Regions from separate parts of the Brenneria uluponensis genome, predicted to be linked through region 1. Evidence: riboswitches for the same ligand, from Rfam matches in the RefSeq annotation. Region 1 holds a riboswitch; the other holds the start of a gene.
The links. Region 1 has a riboswitch for fluoride ahead of RS889_RS08385 (adenine nucleotide alpha hydrolase family protein). Riboswitches for the same ligand answer to the same signal wherever they lie in the genome.
Positions count from the first base shown of each region.

Region 2: it holds a riboswitch for fluoride, as region 1 does, so the genes downstream of both, crcB (fluoride efflux transporter CrcB) here and RS889_RS08385 (adenine nucleotide alpha hydrolase family protein) in region 1, are expected to answer to the same signal.

Region 1 is NZ_CP135917.1:1,833,684-1,843,133, forward strand. It holds gene RS889_RS08375 (glycoside hydrolase family 94 protein) at 1-3,613, shown strand, start outside; gene eno (phosphopyruvate hydratase) at 3,772-5,058, opposite strand; gene RS889_RS08385 (adenine nucleotide alpha hydrolase family protein) at 5,071-5,496, opposite strand; fluoride riboswitch at 5,783-5,852, opposite strand; gene RS889_RS08390 (LutC/YkgG family protein) at 6,007-6,702, opposite strand; gene RS889_RS08395 (LutB/LldF family L-lactate oxidation iron-sulfur protein) at 6,702-8,123, opposite strand; gene RS889_RS08400 ((Fe-S)-binding protein) at 8,133-8,852, opposite strand; gene RS889_RS08405 (helix-turn-helix domain-containing protein) at 9,263-9,450, shown strand, end outside.
Region 2 is NZ_CP135917.1:3,511,777-3,521,226, reverse strand. It holds gene dapE (succinyl-diaminopimelate desuccinylase) at 1-181, opposite strand, end outside; gene RS889_RS16460 (ArsC family reductase) at 183-542, opposite strand; gene arsB (ACR3 family arsenite efflux transporter) at 724-1,770, opposite strand; gene RS889_RS16450 (hypothetical protein) at 1,830-2,033, opposite strand; gene RS889_RS16445 (arsenate reductase ArsC) at 2,046-2,525, opposite strand; gene RS889_RS16440 (ArsR/SmtB family transcription factor) at 2,528-2,893, opposite strand; gene ypfM (protein YpfM) at 3,480-3,539, shown strand; gene RS889_RS16435 (aspartate/glutamate racemase family protein) at 3,919-4,614, opposite strand; gene cspE (transcription antiterminator/RNA stability regulator CspE) at 4,841-5,050, shown strand; gene crcB (fluoride efflux transporter CrcB) at 5,115-5,498, opposite strand; fluoride riboswitch at 5,573-5,633, opposite strand; gene RS889_RS16420 (deaminated glutathione amidase) at 5,735-6,523, shown strand; gene tatA (Sec-independent protein translocase subunit TatA) at 6,682-6,888, shown strand; gene lipA (lipoyl synthase) at 7,012-7,977, opposite strand; gene lipB (lipoyl(octanoyl) transferase LipB) at 8,178-8,879, opposite strand; gene ybeD (DUF493 family protein YbeD) at 8,999-9,262, opposite strand; gene dacA (D-alanyl-D-alanine carboxypeptidase DacA) at 9,380-9,450, opposite strand, start outside.

The DNA.
Region 1 (9,450 bases):
GGAAGATCATGCCTCCTTTATCCGTTATGAACGCACATTGACCACTACGATGGATATATTGGTTTCGTGTGAAAGCGATGGTGAAGTACGCCGTATTACCCTGACGAACAGTGGCCGGCGGCAGCGTGACATTGAACTGACGTCCTATGCGGAAATCGTGCTGGCTCCGTCCAGCGCCGATAATGCCCATACAGCCTTTTCCCGTTTATTTATACAAACAGAGTATCTGGATGAATTTTCTGCATTAATTGCTACCCGTCGGCCAAGAAGCCAGGATGAGCATCCGGTCTGGGCTGCACATTTTATGGTGCTGGAAGGGACGGGTGGCAGCGAAATACAGTATGAATCCGACCGTGCGCGGTTTATCGGCCGGGGGAAATCAGTCATGACCGCCGATGCTATTTCAGGCCATAAGGCGTTGTCGAATACCACAGGCACGGTACTTGATCCCATATTTTCACTGCGTCAGCAGGTGACGGTTCCCGCCGGTAAAACGGTTCGTCTGGCGTTCTGGACCGTTATCGCTACCTCGCGTGAAGAACTGATTGATGTGATCGATAAGCATCATGATCGTAGTGCGTTTGAACGTGATAAAACCTTTGCCTGGACACAGGCTCAGGTGCAATTGCGTCATCTTGGTGTGAAGGCGGAAGAAGCGGCGGATTTTCAACGTTTGGCGGCCCCGGTACTTTATGCCGATCCGCGTTTTCGGGCCCCGGTTGAATCGATAGTCCGTGGTGCGGGAGCACAATCGGGTCTTTGGCCGATGTCGATTTCGGGTGATTTGCCCATTGTGCTGCTACGTATTGATGATATTGATGATATCGCCCAGGTTCATCAACTGCTGAGGGCGCATGAATATTGGCGTATGAAGTTGCTGAATGTGGATCTGGTCATCGTTAATGAGCGCGCATCGTCTTATATACAGGATCTACAGATGGCTATCGAAACAGCGATTCACAGTAGCCAGTCCAGACCGCGTTTGGGCGGGGCACAGACCCGGGGATCCGTATTTGCCCTGCGTGCGGACTTAATGTCGCAAGAGTCGAGGGCCTTGCTGTTATCGGTAGCGAGAATATCGTTGGTTGCCCGTCGAGGGGCAATTTCCCATCAACTTGACTTAATCCCGTATGCACCCCCCCGGCGTCGTCTGCCACGCATGTTAAAGCTGAGTGTGCCAGACAAGATGCCGCTGACGGAGGAACTCGAGTTTTTTAACGGTATTGGCGGGTTTGCCCGACAGGGGCGTGAATATGTCACGGTTCTTGAGGCTGAGCTGACAACCCCTGCGCCGTGGGTGAATATTATTGCCAACCCAACGTTTGGTTTTCAGGTGTCGGAAGTGGGTAGTGGTTACACCTGGGCGGAAAACAGCCGTGAAAATCAGCTGACGCCCTGGGGTAATGATGCGGTGTCTGATCCCGGTGGAGAAGTGCTGTACGTACATGATGATGTCAGCGGTGTACTATGGACGCCAACAGCATGGCCGATTAATGATGGTGGGTGCTACGTCGCCCGGCACGGGCTGGGTTATAGCAAGTTTGCTCATAATGCCAATGGCATTGAGCTGGAATTATTACAGTATGTCCCACTGGTTGATCCGATAAAAATATCTCGTCTGAAAGTACATAACACCTCAACGCAAGTGCGCTATCTGACTATTACTGCCTATGCCGAATGGGTGTTGGGTGGTTTACGTAGCGCCAGTGCGCCTTATCTACTCAGTCATGTAGATACACAGACGGGCGCGATGCTGGTGAGTAATCTCTGGTCCGGCAGTTTTCCAGGACGCATCGGTTTTGCTGATTTAGCGGGTCAGCAGTCATCATTGACCGCCGACAGAACCGAATTTATCGGTCGTAATGGACAAATGAGGTTGCCAGCGGCACTGATGGAAAACCGTCAGTTATCAGGGAATGTAGCGGCCGGAGTTGACCCCTGTAGTGTGTTGCAGACACAGATCCATCTGGCTCCTGGAGAGCAGACCGAGATAGTCTGGTGTATCGGTCAAGGGACCTCAGTTGAACAGGCCAGAGACCTGATTGAGAAATATCGGAAAATCGATCTGGATCAGGTGCTGAATGAGGTTGAAGCGCATTGGGAGGCAATAACTGGTGCGATACAGGTTAAAACACCAGACAGAGCAATGGACATTATGCTCAATGGCTGGTTGCTCTATCAGACGTTGTCATGTCGTATTCAGGCCCGTTGCGGGTTTTATCAGGCCAGTGGCGCATATGGTTTCCGCGACCAGTTACAGGATGGCATGGCATTGACCTTCTCCTACCATCAGGAGACGCGGCAACACCTGTTGCGGGCGGCTGGACGACAGTTTGTCGAAGGTGATTTTCAGCATTGGTGGCTGCCACATAGCGGTGCCGGGGTAAGAACCCATATTTCTGATGATCGTGTCTGGCTGGCTTTTGCCACCGCAACGTATGTGCAGGTCAGTCAGGATTACAGTGTTCTGGCCGAGTCCATCTGCTTTCTGGATGGGCCGCCGGTTGCCCCGGATGAGCATGATATCTTCTTCCAACCCATGCCGTGCGCTGAGTCAGCGTCTCTGTTTGAGCACTGTGCTCGAGGGTTGGATCAGTGCCTGTCGTTAACCGGAAATCATGGTTTACCGCTGATGGGGAGCGGGGATTGGAACGATGGCATGAATCGTGTCGGGGAAGGCGGGAAAGGCGAAAGTGTCTGGCTGGGATGGCTGCTCATCCGCACAATAGAAATCTTTGCCCCACTGGCCGATGCTTCGGAAGCAGAGCGCGTCTCACGCTGGCGTGAGCATGCCGAGTCGGTGCGGCAGGCTATTGAGCGTACAGCATGGGACGGCGCCTGGTATCGCCGGGCAACGTTTGATGATGGCACCTGGCTTGGCAGTCATAGCAATGATGAGTGTGTCATTGATTCGATAGTGCAGTCATGGGCGGTACTTTCCGGTGCCGCCATCCCTGAGCGCGCGGCGTTGGCCATGGCCTCAATGGAGGACTACCTGATTCGGCGAAAAGAGGGACTGGCTTTGCTGTTCACGCCACCGTTTGATCACACTATGCATGATCCTGGTTACATCAAAGGCTACCCACCCGGTCTTCGCGAAAATGGCGGGCAATACACCCATGCCGCGCTGTGGGCGGTGCTGGCTTTTGCCCAGATGGGGGAAGGTGATAAAGCCGCAGAACTGTTTGCATTGCTTAACCCAATCAACCACGCTTCAACGCCGGAACAGGTTTCCCGATACCGGGTTGAACCTTATGTCATCGCTGCTGATGTTTATTCCGTTGCCCCCCATACCGGGCGTGGTGGCTGGACCTGGTACACCGGCTCGGCAGGGTGGATGTACCGGGCGGGTATCGAGGGCATTCTTGGCATTCATCGTGAAGGTGATCGGTTGATTCTTTGCCCTTGTATTCCATCACACTGGCCAGGTTTTGAGGCAACCGTCACGCTGGGGGATGCTCACTATACTATTCGTGTTGTGAATGATTCGCACCGGTGCCGAGGGATTGCACAGGCAACACTGGATGATGTGGCTATCCCAGTTGAGGCAGAGGAAGGATCAGTACAGGTAACTGTGGTGTCAGGGGAGCATCAGATACTACTCACGCTGTGAGCGGGATCGGGATTTGAACAGCAGGAAAGTGGTTTAAACGGTTTATCCATTATCGGCAGAAGGTTGGCGAGTAATTAAGCGTCCATATAACATGTCCATAGCGGACGATGTTCAGTGGCGGCTACTATTGTTTGCGCCTTCTGCCGATAAACAGTGGGTTAGTACGTCACGAAGGCTGATTTACCTGCATAGACTGCCGCACTGCCAAGTTCATCTTCAATTCGCATTAACTGATTGTATTTTTCTATACGTTCACCACGACATGGTGCCCCGGTTTTAAGATGGCCAGCCATCAAACCGACCGTCATATCAGCAATAAAGGAATCCACGGTTTCGCCACTACGGTGCGATATAAATGTCCCCCAACCATGTTGATGGCACAGGTGAACCGCATCGATGGTTTCACTCAATGAGCCAATCTGGTTCAGTTTTATCAACGCTGCATTGGCTAACTGTTCATCTATCCCACGCTGTATGTATTTTACGTTGGTAACAAACAGGTCATCGCCGACCAATTCCACCTGGTGTCCAATCGTGTCATTAAGGTATTTCCACCCGTCCCAATCATCTTCTGCAAGGCCATCTTCAAGCAGAATGATGGGGAAGTTTTTAATCAGCCCCTGATAATAATCTGTCATTTCCTGGGATGTTAAGGCGACATTTTCGGTGCGGAGATGATATTTACCCTCTTTACAGAATTCGCTTGATGCCGGGTCCATACATATTCCGATATCATCCCCAGGACGATATCCGGCTTGCTCGATTGCCTGGACAATCAGTTCCAGCGGCTGTCGATTGGATGAAACGATAGGCGCAAATCCGCCTTCATCGCCAACACCGGCACTCAACCCCTTACTGATGAGAATTTGTCTTAAGGTTTGATAAACTTCGCTACCCCAGCGCATGGCTTCACGGAAAGTAGGCGCGCCTACTGGCGCAATCATATACTCCTGGAAATCTGCGCCCTGACCCCGGGCGTGAACGCCGCCATTGATAATATTCATACAGGGTACAGGTAATAAATTGGCGCTCATTCCCCCGATATAACGGTAAAGTGGCATGTTATAGACTGACGCCGTTAAACGAGCCACGGCCAGCGAAACACCCAGAATGGCATTGGCACCCAGTTTGCTTTTATTTTCTGTGCCATCAAGCGCAATCATTTTATTATCAATTGCTTTTTGATCCCGTATGTCCTGGCCAATAAGCATGTCGCTTATTTCATGGGTGATGCTGTTTACCGCATTCTTGACGCCTTTCCCGCCAAACCGGTTTTTGTCTCCATCGCGTCTCTCTATGGCTTCTCTCTCGCCAGTGCTCGCGCCTGATGGTACGGATGCTCTGGCAAAAGCGCCACAGGGAGTATATATCTCTACTTCAACGGTCGGGTTGCCTCGGGAATCCAGAATCTCTCTGGCCAGGATTTTTTCAATTTTGAAGCTCATAATGACTCCTAATTAAGTATTAATATGTTTTATAAGCACATCAACATCAAGGTGATTGATAAATTCAAGGGAACGGGAACTGATAATTCCCAAAAATCGATTAGTATGACCCGCGATGACAAGATCTATATTTTTTTCATGGATAAGTTTTTCAACATCATCGAATCTGCGTAATGTGACGAGTACGACCGTATCGACATTTTCAGGAACAGCCGTAACGACTTTACTAAACATTGACTTGGCTTCTATTACTTCTCTTGATTGCACACCCTCCGTACGAGAGTCAGAAATATAATTCATGGCAAGGTAATTGAAACTAATATGTCCAAGTGTGATTTTCATATTGCCATTATCTGAAATCTTTGCCGCGTGCCTTAATAAAATGGCGCCGTCTATCTCATCATGGATTAAAACCAATGCGTGTTTATAGATGTTCATGGCAGTCTCTCTTGTTGCTGACGTTATTGAGTGAATCCCGGAAGACGGTTTTTTCCCGGCTCATTGACGCTGACAGACAGGTAGTATCGGGACCAATAAGTTTTACCTCCATGAGCGGAGGAATATGAAATGTCACAGGCTCTTGGCCAGGCGCAGCCAATTATGTCGGTATCAGAATTTTTATAATCAGTCATGTAACACATAATCTCCCCTGAAATAGTGCAGAAGAGAAACAGATGTCGAGGAAAACAGCCTGACATACGATACTCCTCCTTGATTAAGGAAACGTAAGCCAGGCGTCATCAGCTATATTCTATAGCGGTTGGGGAAGGTAGTACGCCATTACCTTGTATAGATATGAATATAGACCACACATTATATCTTCACAACCGACAGACTGTATGGAAGTGTTACGTATTGACTCAGGGTGATCACTGTTTTGGCGATCACCCGAAGTCACTGGCCACACGAGCAAAGCGCCTTCATTTGCGCGGTGTGCCGTCGCCCGTATCAGCAATCTTCTATGATCAAATAAGCGGCATTGACCGGACCATGCACCCCGACCACTTTGATCAGCTCAATATCTGCCGTGGAGCTGGGCCCACTGATGAGATTGATGCAAGAAGGCATACGCTCACCTTGCTGCGCCATCTGATGCAGGCGCTGTGCCAATTGGGCGACGCGTGGCAGGATAGTGCTCTTGCGCAGCACAAAGATCGAGGACTCGGGTAGTAAACTGATCGCACAGCCTTGCTCCGCTGTCGAGAACAGTACTACACCACCCGACTCAGTCAGGCCGTACTCGGCGTAGACCACACCAATTTTGGCTTGTTCGGCCTGGCGGATAGGCGCATTACTGTCGATTGATGACCAGACTGCCGCCTGACATTCACGCTGTAGCCATGGGGTAATGCCCAGAGCGACCAGCCGGGAATCACCACTTACGATCACCGGAGCATGTCCATATCGGTCACACAGTTGTAATGCCGCCTGCGCTGCATCCGCTTCAGACGTCAGTTCACAGTGCGTCAGCATGACATTGGAGGCAATGTCGATAAACGCCTCATATCGCTGTTGGATGCTCAGTTCCGTTAGCCGTGTGCGGGCATAATTGTTCATCAGCGTTGGGAGCGGTTCTGGTGTATGACGAACGTCGCGCCCAAGTTGTTGAGCGATCCCGGCCAGAAATGCATCACGGTTTTCCATTATTTATTCCCCTGCGCCTGATGTTTTTTGAACCAGCTGCGAAAGCTTTCACCGTCGGCTTCCGGTAGATCCCGTGCTTCGGTCCACTCTCCGATGGCACCGATGTCGATCGGCGCTTTACCGCCTTTAATGAACCAGCTTGCCGCACGTGCGCCAGCAACCATACCGACTTTCCACAGCGCTGGATGACTATTGACGTAAGTGAACATTTTGGTCGCTCTCTGCTCGGCCCTGGATGTCATGCCACTTTCCGCCATGATGCGCCGGTGTTTGAGGATCAGTTTTGAGAGCGGAATCCGCACCGGACATACCGAGTCGCAGGCGGTACACAATGAGCAGGCGTAAGGCAGATCTTTGAAATCCTGATAGCCACCTAACAGTGGAGAAAGCACAGCGCCAATTGGTCCGGGATAGATCGATCCGTAACCATGACCGCCGATATGGCGGTAGGCCGGACAAGTATTCATACAGGCCCCGCAGCGAATACAGCGCAAAATATCGCGAAACGATGAACCGAGTACCTGTGAGCGACCGTTGTCGACAATCACCAAGTGAAACGCTTCCGGACCATCAACATGGTTCGCCTGGCGTGGACCGGTCAGCCAGGTGTTATAGCCGGTTAAACGCGCCCCTACCGCGCTGCGTGCCAGCAAAGTGATCAGTACGTCCACTTCTTCAAACGTTGGTGCGATACGCTCCATGCCCATCACCGCGATATGGGTTTTGGGCAAGGTGGTGCACAATCTGGCGTTACCCTCATTGCTGACCAGGCAAACCGAGCCGGTTTCCGCCACGGCAAAGTTACAACCGGTGATACCAACCTCGGCGCTGAGAAAATCCTGGCGAATTTTCTGGCGGATAAACAGGGTCATTGCCTCTGGCGTTTCCGGGCCGTCATAGCCGAGTTTTTCATGCAACACCTGGCGAATCTGATAACGATCCTTATGGATGGCGGGCACTACCACATGTGAAGGCGGATCCTGGTCCAACTGTAAAATATACTCGCCAAGGTCGGTTTCAATGACGTTGATGCCGGCTTCCTGCAATACGTGGTTGATACCGATCTCTTCGGTAACCATTGATTTGGATTTCACCACCTTGCTGGCATTTTTAGATTGAACAACCTGTAGGATGTACTGGGTGGCCTCTTCTTTGGTTTTTGCGAAGCAGACATGGCCCCCGTTGGCGATGACCTGTTCCGATAATTGGTAGAGATAGGCATCCAGATTACTGAGCACATGGTCGCGGATTTGCCCGGCATAGTCACGCCACGCTTCCCAATGACCCAATTCATCCACCATTTTCTGTCGATTGGTGCCGATACGCTCCTGCGCGTTGGCGACGGCCTTGCGCATGATAGGGTCTTCAATCTGGATACGGATGCGATCCTTGAATTTTACGTCGCTGGTTTTCAGATACATATCAATTCCTTATCGACTCATCAGTGCTTCGGAGATGTGCATCACTTTGACGGGATGACCTTCGCGCTGTATGCGCCCACCAATGTTGATCAGGCAACTCACGTCGGCGCTAATCAGATAATCCGGTTGAACGGCCATCATATGGCTGACCTTCTCTTTGACCATTTCGCCGGAGATCTCCGCCATTTTGACCGAAAAAGTGCCACCGAATCCGCAACAGGTTTCCTGGCCTTGAAACGGTAACAGTTCCAGGCCTCTGATATGGCTAAGCAGTGTGAGCGGCTCTTCGCGAACGCCCATTTTACGGAACAGGCTACAGGAGGGGTGATAGACCGCTTTGCCGGGTAACCGGGCGCCCACATCGGTTACCCCCAGATGATTGACAATAAATGACGTGAGATCGTGCATACGGTTGGCGACAGCTTCGGCGCGGCGCATCCACTCGGGTTCCGCCGTCAGATAGGTAGAATAGCTCTTGATGGCGTAGGTACAGGAACCCGCTGGCGAAATAATCGGATCGTTGTTTTCTTCCAGCGCGGCAATGAGATTTTTCATCCCGGGAATAGAATCCTGGATGTAGCCGCTGTTGATGGAGGGTTGTCCGCAGCATCCCTGTTTTTCCGGAAAGTTGACTGTACAGCCAAGCTGTTCCAGCAGTAGCACGGAATCGCGTGCCATACGTGATTTGAGCGCATCACCGATGCAGGTGACGAAAAAATTAATGTTCACGACAATTCTCCTGTTGCACTAGCGGATTAAAATACCTGGCTGGAATTGACGTTTGTCCAGGTTGTCTATTGCCATCCGGATTCTGTTTTTAACGCTTTGCGGCATTGTTATCGGTATTGCTATTTTGCATGCATAGACGCTTCATCTGTTTCTGCCATCATAAAGTCAGCGATGACATAGAAACGTCTGATCTCCCCAGATGTAATTAATGGGTTGGTAAATTGGGATCGGATAGTTCAAAAAAACGATGCCATCCCAATAACCATTATTAAAAACACTATGTGAATTTAAGGGCAGATATCCCGTTTACTCATTGCGACAAGATGCTGAACTCAGCATGATTATCACTCAAAATATGATGTCTTATGTTATTATATAACGCCGTTATCTATCGATTAGAGGACAACTTTATGCCGTATCATTACACCGGGCTGGCAAAGAAGCCATATGAGCTGTATTTACCGGTTTCTGTCCCTGAAGAAGTGAGTGACTTGCCGCGTCCGGTCTATTTTCGAACCTACCCGCTGAAAAAAAAGATATATATCGTGCGACATCAACATGCGTTTATTGAGTTTCTCTATGCGCGTGAAGGCAGTAT
Region 2 (9,450 bases), 1.7 Mb from region 1:
GTGTTTTCCCTGTGCCACGCCAGGCCCAGAAATTTTGGGTATCGCCAAAATTCATTTTTTCTATGTTGAAGCCAATCGCCTGCAAACGTTCAATCATCAACGTCTGACAACCCTCATCATTAGGGCTGAGGGAAGGACGTTTAATTAACTGCTGAGCCAGTTCTAGTACCGGGCAAGACACGTTATTTATTCTCCGCAAAAAAGTGCTGGTAGCTATCCTCGCTGAAACCAAGCAATGCGGCACCGTGGTCAGTGACTAACAAGGGCCGTTTGATGAGCGAGGGGTGCTCCAGCATAACAGTTTTTGCCGCGTCTTCATTATTGGTTGCATTACGTTTCGCTTCATCCAGTTTGCGCCAGGTTGTTCCACGGGTATTAATCAAGGGTTGCCAACCGACCAAATTGATTAAAGCCTGCAATTGTACGTCATCCAGACCGTCCACCCGATAGTCATGAAAGCGATAGTCAATGTGATTGTTTTCTAGCCAGCGACGGGCTTTTTTGATGGTGTCGCAGTTCTTGATACCGTACATAACTGTCATCATTTTATAAAACTCTTCACTTTTTATCTGATAAGAATGAAGAGCATACCGTATTCGCGCTAATGGTGGCAGGGTATTGAATTTGTTTTAGTAGATCATGCAGTTAAGTGAAGTGGCTGTCTATTGGGAAGAGGAAATTAGTCTGTGCCGTTTCACTATTGATAGCAGCACAGACTTTTTTTTAGGCTGAAAGGAAGTATTTTCGTCTGATCCAAAGGGAAACATTCACCAGACCAATCATCACTGGCACTTCAACAAGCGGCCCGATGACAGCGGCAAAAGCAGCACCAGAGTTGATGCCATAAACAGCGACGGCTACCGCGATAGCGAGTTCAAAGTTATTACTGGCAGCGGTAAACGAGAGTGTTGCACTCTTTTCATAACTCGCGCCTAAGCGTTTGCACATGAAAAATGAGATGGCAAACATAGCAACAAAGTAGATAAGCAAAGGGATAGCAATACGTACGACATCGAAAGGGAGACTGACAATCAATTTCCCCTTCAGACTGAACATCACCACAATGGTGAACAGCAGCGCAACTAGGGTAATAGGACCGATCTTGGGAACGAAGTGGGCGTGATACCACTCTTTTGAAACAAAGCGCAGCATGATCACTCGGGTCAGTACGCCGGCAATACAGGGGATGCCCAGATAGATAAACACACTCTTGGCAATTTGCGCGATGGAGATATCAACAATTGAACCAGACAATCCGAGGAACGGCGGCAGTATGGTAATAAATAGCCAGGCATAGGCGCTGAAAAACAGCACCTGAAATATCGAGTTGAAAGCCACCAGACCCGCCGCATATTCCGTTGAGCCTTTCGCCAGTTCATTCCAGACAATCACCATGGCGATACAGCGCGCCAGACCGATCATGATAAGCCCAACCATGTATTCCGGTTTGTCATGCAGGAAAATCACGGCTAATGCGAACATGAGTGCCGGACCGATGATCCAGTTTTGGATCAGCGACAGGGTTAACACTTTTCTGTCGCGGAATACGTCTGGCAGCTCTTCATACCGTACCTTGGCAAAAGGGGGATACATCATCAGGATCAGCCCGGCAGCAATCGGAATATTGGTTGTTCCCACCTGAAAGCGGTTAATGAAGTTCTCTACACCAGGGACTAAAAAACCGAGACCCACACCCAGAGCCATTGCAGCAAAAATCCAGACAGTCAGATATCGGTCTAAAAATGAGAGTTTGCGAGTGATGTCACTCATTGAGGATTTTCCTTAATTTGTGGATGATTGTTACTCAATACCAACCGTTAGCGTTTGAATTAATGTGATTGGGTTCCAGGCCGTTCAAGAGGCTGCTGTAATAGCGGTGATGTAGAATGACCGAGCATCAGACGACTATTGATAAGCCATGCCCACGGTTCAATACCCTTCTGGTGTAAATCAGCCCGAAAATTAGCGGCTTCTGTACCGGATGCCCCACTTGAACAGCATATTACCGGGTCAAAAATCTGGATAAGCGCCATGATGGCTTCTCTCTACACAATGATTTGAGCAATTTCATCCATCGCTGTTTTCAGTGCAGTTTTATCGTGTTGCAGCTCATTCAGCGGCAGAGCGAAAAAAGCTTCGATACGGGCACGTAGGATCTTGTAAGCCTGTATGAATGAAGCGTCAATTTCTTCATCAGTACCTGTTGCATGCGCCGGATCTTCAACGCCCCAATGAGTACGCAATACCGGGCCGAGATAAGCCGGGCAGGTTTCATTCGCTGCATTTCCGCAAACACTGATCACGATGTCAGGTATCGCTGGCAGGTTTTCCCATGACTTGCTGTAGTAGCCTTCAGTGGAAATACCTTCGCGCTGTAACAACGCGATTGAGCGAGGATGTACCTGGCCGGTTGGGTTACTGCCGGCACTCATTGCGTGCCAACCTTCTGGAGCCAATTGATTGAAAATCGCTTCGCCCAAAATGGAGCGACAAGAGTTACCAGTGCAGAGGAATAAAACGTTCATCATCAGTCCTTTTGTGTGGATACATTGGGCAATACCGCCGAAGAACAGGAAGTGTCTTTTCTGAATGACGCGCATTCCTCCGGATGGCCGGAGCAACACTCTTCAGTCAGGTAAGCAATAACATCCAGCATCACGGGGATATTAGCCCGGTAACGCTGAAAGCGTCCTTCCTGTTCGACTGTCGTCAATCCGGCATGTGTCAAGGCTTTGAGGTGAAAAGAGAGTTTGTTTGGCGCGAGATCAAGCTCCTGCGCTAAATCACCTGCTACCTGGCCTTTCAGCCCGGTTCTCACCAACAAACGATAAATATCCAATCGAATGCCGGATGCCAGAGATTCAAAAATAATAACTGCGTTTTCTTTGTTCATTGTTTCAATTCTACAAGAATAGTTGAAATGATCAAGTGTTTAAGAAGGCGTAAATGTCACCACATGTCAAAATGGAAAACCAGCTACGAGTCACCATACTCAACTAAAGGATAAATTTTATATAAAAAGCCCACAATGGATCGTTTTACTCAATCATTGACTCAACATACCAGAAGCCGGTAGTCACTCTGCGTCTCAGTATCCTCTATTAGCTTTTTCAATATGCTGGCCAAGCTACGGGGGAAATGCCTTGGATCGGAGTTGTTGACATATTTCAGTGTGTTGGCATAGATACTCTGGTACCACACGCCATCCCACCCTAGGTTATGTGGCTGTTTATGGGCCAATTTTGTGGGGTAAGTCCGGGGTATAATCGGTGCCACTCTATTCTTCTGTTTTATGACAAAATGGCACGGTGTTGTAGTGTGGTAATGGAAAGGTAATGTGTTGATAATTAAGTTGAAAAATGAATTTCTTATAGAATGGGTAGTGATACCGGCACATCATGTATGCGTATAATGGTTTATTATGGTCAAAAAAAAAGCATATAATAACCCCGCCGAATAAGAAAACTTAAGGGGCTATCATGATTGAGATAGAACTCAATAACTGGAAAAGCTTCATCGAAGCGATGTTACGTAAGTAACAATTGGTCTATTCATATTAGTATAATTTTTGTTTGTGTCATTACCGACCAGGAACAAAGTTTGAGCAATCTAAAGCAGTAACGTCGACGTTGCTGCTTTTTTGTGTCTGAGATAGTGAACATTTAATTTATTAATTAACTGATTTTTAAATATTAATTTTCGTCACGGCACTTCGGATAACCTAAGACGGCATTATTCTCTTCTTTAGAATTTACTTCCTTTTTTGTGATCTACTTCGCGATTTTTTTTGATGCCCGTTGGAAATGGTTATGTCTGGTCCAGAGCATAAATGAGGAAAACCAAGTAAATAAAAGAGGCTATTATTCTCATTCTGTTTGAAATGTCAGCAATCCATCGGTTTGTCGGATCGATTTCCCCTCATCCAAGGGCATAACGGGCCGCGGCGGTGGCATGTAGTAAGGTGGTATCGAATAAAGGCACCTGGGCATCGTCTGCATTAATTAGCAACGGTATCTCTGTACAGCCCAGAATGATCCCTTCAGCGCCTTGCTGTTCCAATCGTTGGATGATTTTCCGGAATTGTTGGCGCGAAGCATCAAGCGTTTTTCCCAGACACAGCTCCTGAAAGATAATGTTATTAATGATTTCTCTTTCCTGCTGGTCAGGGGTAAGGACGGTGATGCCATATAGATCTGTCAAGCGTTGACGATAAAAGTCCTGTTCCATGGTATAGCGCGTGCCCAGCAGCGCCACCTTGGTGATACTTTGTTGCTGGATGCTGATGGCCGTGGCGTCGGCGATATGAATCAATGGCAGCTCACAGGCGCTTTCTACCTGGTTCGCAACCTTGTGCATTGTATTTGTGCAAATCACAATGGCTTCAGCGCCCGCTTTTTTTAATCCACATGCGGCTTCTGACAAAACATGGGCTGCTGTCTCCCAGTCTTCTTGCGATTGCAGTTGTTCGATGTCATAGAAATCGACACTGTGCAGTAGTAGTCGGGCTGAATGCAGACCACCCAGTTCGTTTTTTACATATTCATTGATAATCCGGTAATAAGGGATTGTGGATTCCCAGCTCATCCCTCCGAGTAATCCCAGCATTTTTTGCATGTAAAGTCTCCTCCGACTTGGATACTGAAAAAAGTGATGAATCAAGAATAACGTATCAGAGAAAAGAGGGAAAAGTCCTGAAAGTGGTGAATTAATGCTTTTTGCTCATTTTTTTATCGTGTTTTATCACTTTTTATCTATCTTTGACTGGACAAATGGTCCATCTATTGCTGTACTGTACGCGACACAGATTTTGTGTCTTTCATTCATGTTAAAGGTAAGTTTGATGTCTAAGATTAAAGGTAGCGTTAAGTGGTTTAATGAATCCAAAGGATTCGGTTTCATTACTCCGGAAGATGGTAGCAAAGACGTATTTGTACATTTCTCTGCCATCCAGAGTAATGGTTTTAAAACTCTTGCTGAAGGTCAGCGTGTAGAGTTTGAAATCACTAGCGGTGCTAAAGGTCCTTCTGCTGCTAACGTTATCGCTATTTAATTATACCGGTTTCTTAAAAAACCCGCCCAAAGGCGGGTTTTTATTTTGTGGCACATCACTTGATCTAGTGTGCGGTAAGTCCGGTTACCAAAGCAAATGCCAGCGATGTCATTAACAATGAACCGACCAGATTTAACAGTAGATTCAACCCGGCAGCAAGCCACTCTCCGCCTTGCAATAGTGTGACGACCTCAAAAGAGAATGTAGAGAACGTCGTCAAGCCCCCACATAAACCTGTCGTAATGAGTAGTTTCCAGTGCGGATCAAGATCGGGTTGGCGAATAAAATAGCCCATTGCTGCACCGATAATAAAAGCCCCAGCCATATTAGCCAAAAAAGTCCCTATTGGTATCTGAGGGGAAATGCTGTTAAAACGTAGGCTCAGCAGCCAGCGTAAGACGCTTCCTATCCCGCCACCAATAAAAACAGCAAATAAAGTACTATACATGGTCACCTTTTTGTTTAAAGGAAAGTCAGAATGATCTCGAAAAGAAGAGTATAACGCTACGACCCCTTTTCGAGGAGCTCGTAGACATCATTAGCCGGAAGGCGGTTATGGAGGAATGTCATCTCCGTTACTGGTATAAAAGTTTACCTTTTTGTCTCGCATTTTTGTAGAGAGTGTTGCCATGAAATGGCATGCAATGCGGTGTAATGTGTTAACACATATTAAGGAGCCTGATGATGAAAGTTTCACTCGGCCAGTTTGCCGTACAGCGTACATGGCAAGACAATGCTATTACCTGTATAGCATTAATGAAGAGGGCAGCGGCGGCGGGAGCCGATTTATTAGTGTTACCAGAAGCTGTTCATGCCAGGGATAATAATAATGCTGAATGGGGGATGGACGCCGCTCAGCCTATTAATGGTCCTTTTGTCAGTCAATTGCTGGAAGCCAGTCAATCGATTGATATCTCAGTTATTTTTACTATTCATACCCCCGTTCATAATGAGTTTGTGCACAATACTCTATTGGTGCTTCGTCAGGGTGAAGTGTTGGCTTTCTACCATAAACTGCACCTTTATGATGCTTTTTCTTCCCAGGAATCAACGCGAGTGATACCAGGTGAGTCAATACCGGCCATTATTGAAATAGCAGGAATAAAAGTGGGATTGATGGTGTGCTACGACGTCCGTTTCCCCGACCTGGCGCGACAGTTGGCCATGAATGGCGCGGAGGTATTGGTATTACCCTCCGCCTGGGTTAAAGGGCCGCAGAAGGAAGCGCACTGGGAGTTGTTAACCAGAACGCGAGCGTTGGAAAATACCTGCTATATGGTCGGAGTCGGTGAATGTGGGGAAAAGAATATTGGCAACAGTCTGGTTGTTGACCCGTTGGGTGTTGTGATTGCCCAGGCGGCAGAAGCTCCTGACCTTATCTTTGCAGATATTAATTTTGAGCGTATTCAACATGTTCGCCATCAGTTACCTGTCTTGCGTCACAACCGATTCAAGGCTCCTGTATTACGGTAATCTGAACTCTACTCGTAAAGCAGATCATCAGTAACCATGCTCTTGGCTGGCATGGTCTTACTTTGTTACATATAGCCTTTGTGTTGTTAAGGGCTTTCTTTTAAAAAGAGTGATAAGAAACATGCTGGTTCCCAGCGTATATAATCAGGTAGGTAGGTATGGAAGGTATCAGTATTGCCAAACTTTTAGTGATCGGCGTGCTTGTTGTTTTGCTATTTGGAACCAATAAATTACGCAGCCTGGGCGGAGATCTTGGCGCGGCAATCAAGGGTTTCAAAAAAGCGATGAGTGATGAGCAACCAGCGAATAATGCTAGCTCAGATGAACCCGTTGCACTTAACGATACGACTCATCACAAAGAGTAAGGTCCCACAAAGAGCAAGCTCCTGAGACGGTTAAAAACCAATAGCGGACGGCATGTGACCGCCCGCGTTTTTTCGCATCAGGAAAATGTAACCGCGCATTACGACGATTTTCCCAGAAGTAAATCATTTTACCTCGACGCCTTTTGCCTGTAGGTCGGCATGGTAGGACGAGCGTACAAATGGACCACAAGCGGCGTGGGTGAATCCCATGGCCATTGCTTCCGTTTTCATTTCTTCAAATTCTTCCGGATGGACATAACGCTGTACCGGCAAGTGGTGGCGACTTGGCTGTAGGTACTGACCTAATGTCAACATTGTGACGCCGTGACGTCGCAGATCGCGCATCACGTCCAGAATTTCTTCATTGGTTTCACCCAATCCCACCATCAACCCCGACTTGGTTGGAATCTCCGGATGTACAGCCTTAAAGTTTTCCAGCAGTTTGAGGGACCATTCATAGTTTGCCCCTGGTCGAACTTGGCGATACAGACGCGGTATGTTTTCCAGATTATGGTTAAATACGTCTGGCGGTGTCACGGTCAGAATATCCAGTGCCCGGTCCATGCGTCCCCGGAAGTCAGGCACTAGTGTTTCAATTTTAATCTGTGGGCTTTTACGGCGAATAGCGCTGATACAGTCGGCAAAATGCTGAGCCCCGCCATCACGCAGATCGTCTCGATCGACAGAGGTGATGACGACGTAGCGTAATCCCATATCGTGGATGGTTTGAGCCAGTTTTTCTGGCTCATTGTTGTCTGGGGCGATTGGACGTCCATGGGCAACATCACAGAATGGGCAACGACGGGTACAAATGGCACCCAGGATCATAAATGTTGCCGTACCATGATTAAAACACTCTGCCAGATTAGGGCAGGATGCTTCTTCACATACCGAGTGCAGCCCGTTGCGGCGCATTGCGTCTTTGATACCTTGAATCCGGCTGGAATCCGCAGGCAATTTGATTTTCATCCATTCTGGTTTCCGTAGCATTTCCTGACGTTCGGTCGCTACTGTTTTCACCGGAATTAAGGCCATTTTATCTGCGTCGCGGTATTTTACGCCACGTTCGATCTGAATCGGTTTACTCATATTTGCGTAAGTTCCAGTTCTGAATCGCTATCATGAATTTATGGTTAGAATTCATGGGATCATCTTAATGATTAAACTTTTTTTTAAAAATATCACAAAATTATATCATCTTTGCCATAGGCAAGCAGCTTTTGCACAATCAAAATGAACAAAAAGTGTAAATAAAATGTGAATTCATCAGCATAAAAATACCAATAGCTTTATGGAGAATCGCTGAAGGGACGAGGCTGAGGTTCACCCTGATGTTCCCAGTCCCAGATAATTTGCTCATGTTCTTTATAGCCCAGAAGGCGCATAAAAGATGACGTTAGTACCGGAGCAACATCATCCAGCGTTACGCCAGTGACCAGCTCGCTGAGTTGAGTCATTCTCATACCGGCATAACCGCATGGATTAATGCGTAGGAAAGGAGACAGATCCATCGCAATATTCAGTGCCAATCCATGTAAGGAGCAGCCTTTGCGGATGCGTAGCCCCAGCGAGCAGATCTTACGCTCATCGACATAAACACCCGGAGCATCTGGTCGGGCATGTGCATCAATGTGAAAGTGCGATAGCGTTTGTACTACGGTTTCTTCAATAGCGGTAACCAACTGCCGTACACCCAGTTTTTGGCGCTTGAGATCGATCAGTACATACATCACTTGTTGGCCGGGCCCATGATAAGTAACCTGACCGCCTCTATCGCTTTGTATCACCGGAATATCACCAGGCATTAAGACATGTTCGGCCTTTCCTGCCTGACCTTGGGTAAATACCGGGAGATGCTGAACGAGCCAGAGTTCATCAAAGGTCGTGTCGTACCGATGTTCAGTGAAGTTATGCATAGCCAGTGAAACTGGCTCATAAGGAAGCACGCCCAGATGGCGAATGATTATCTTATCCTGTTGCAAGCGTGTCATCTTCAGGTTAAGGAGGAATGTGTCAATTATAACGACGTGATGCAGTAGCGAATAGCAGAGATTTCCACACTTGCTTTTCTTGGTGTGAGAAGGATAACCGTCTAAATGATGAGCTGGTTTCAGAGAACCATGCGCACGATGTCAATTTTCCCCAGTTCTTCATATAGCGTTTCAACCTGCTCAATATGAGTCGCGGTGATAGTGATAGAAATCGAGTGATAGTTTCCTTTGGCGCTGGGTTTGATTTGCGGTGTATAGTCACCAGGCGCATGGCGTTGTACAACTTCAACTACCAGATCTACCAGTTCTGGTTTTGCCAATCCCATCACTTTGTAGGTAAAAGGGCAGGGGAACTCGAGCAATTCGTTGAGTTTGGTTTTCATGAAAACTCCAGAGTAGTATGCATAGAGATACAGTACATGGATAGTCAGTATAACTCCCGCCTGAGCGGGAGTATATTTGTCATGCCATGGGGAGACGTATCTCCTGAACGATCAAAATTAACTGAACCAGTGATGGAACATCAGTTTTATGTAATCGATCATCCGGCTAAATACCCCGCCTTCTTTAA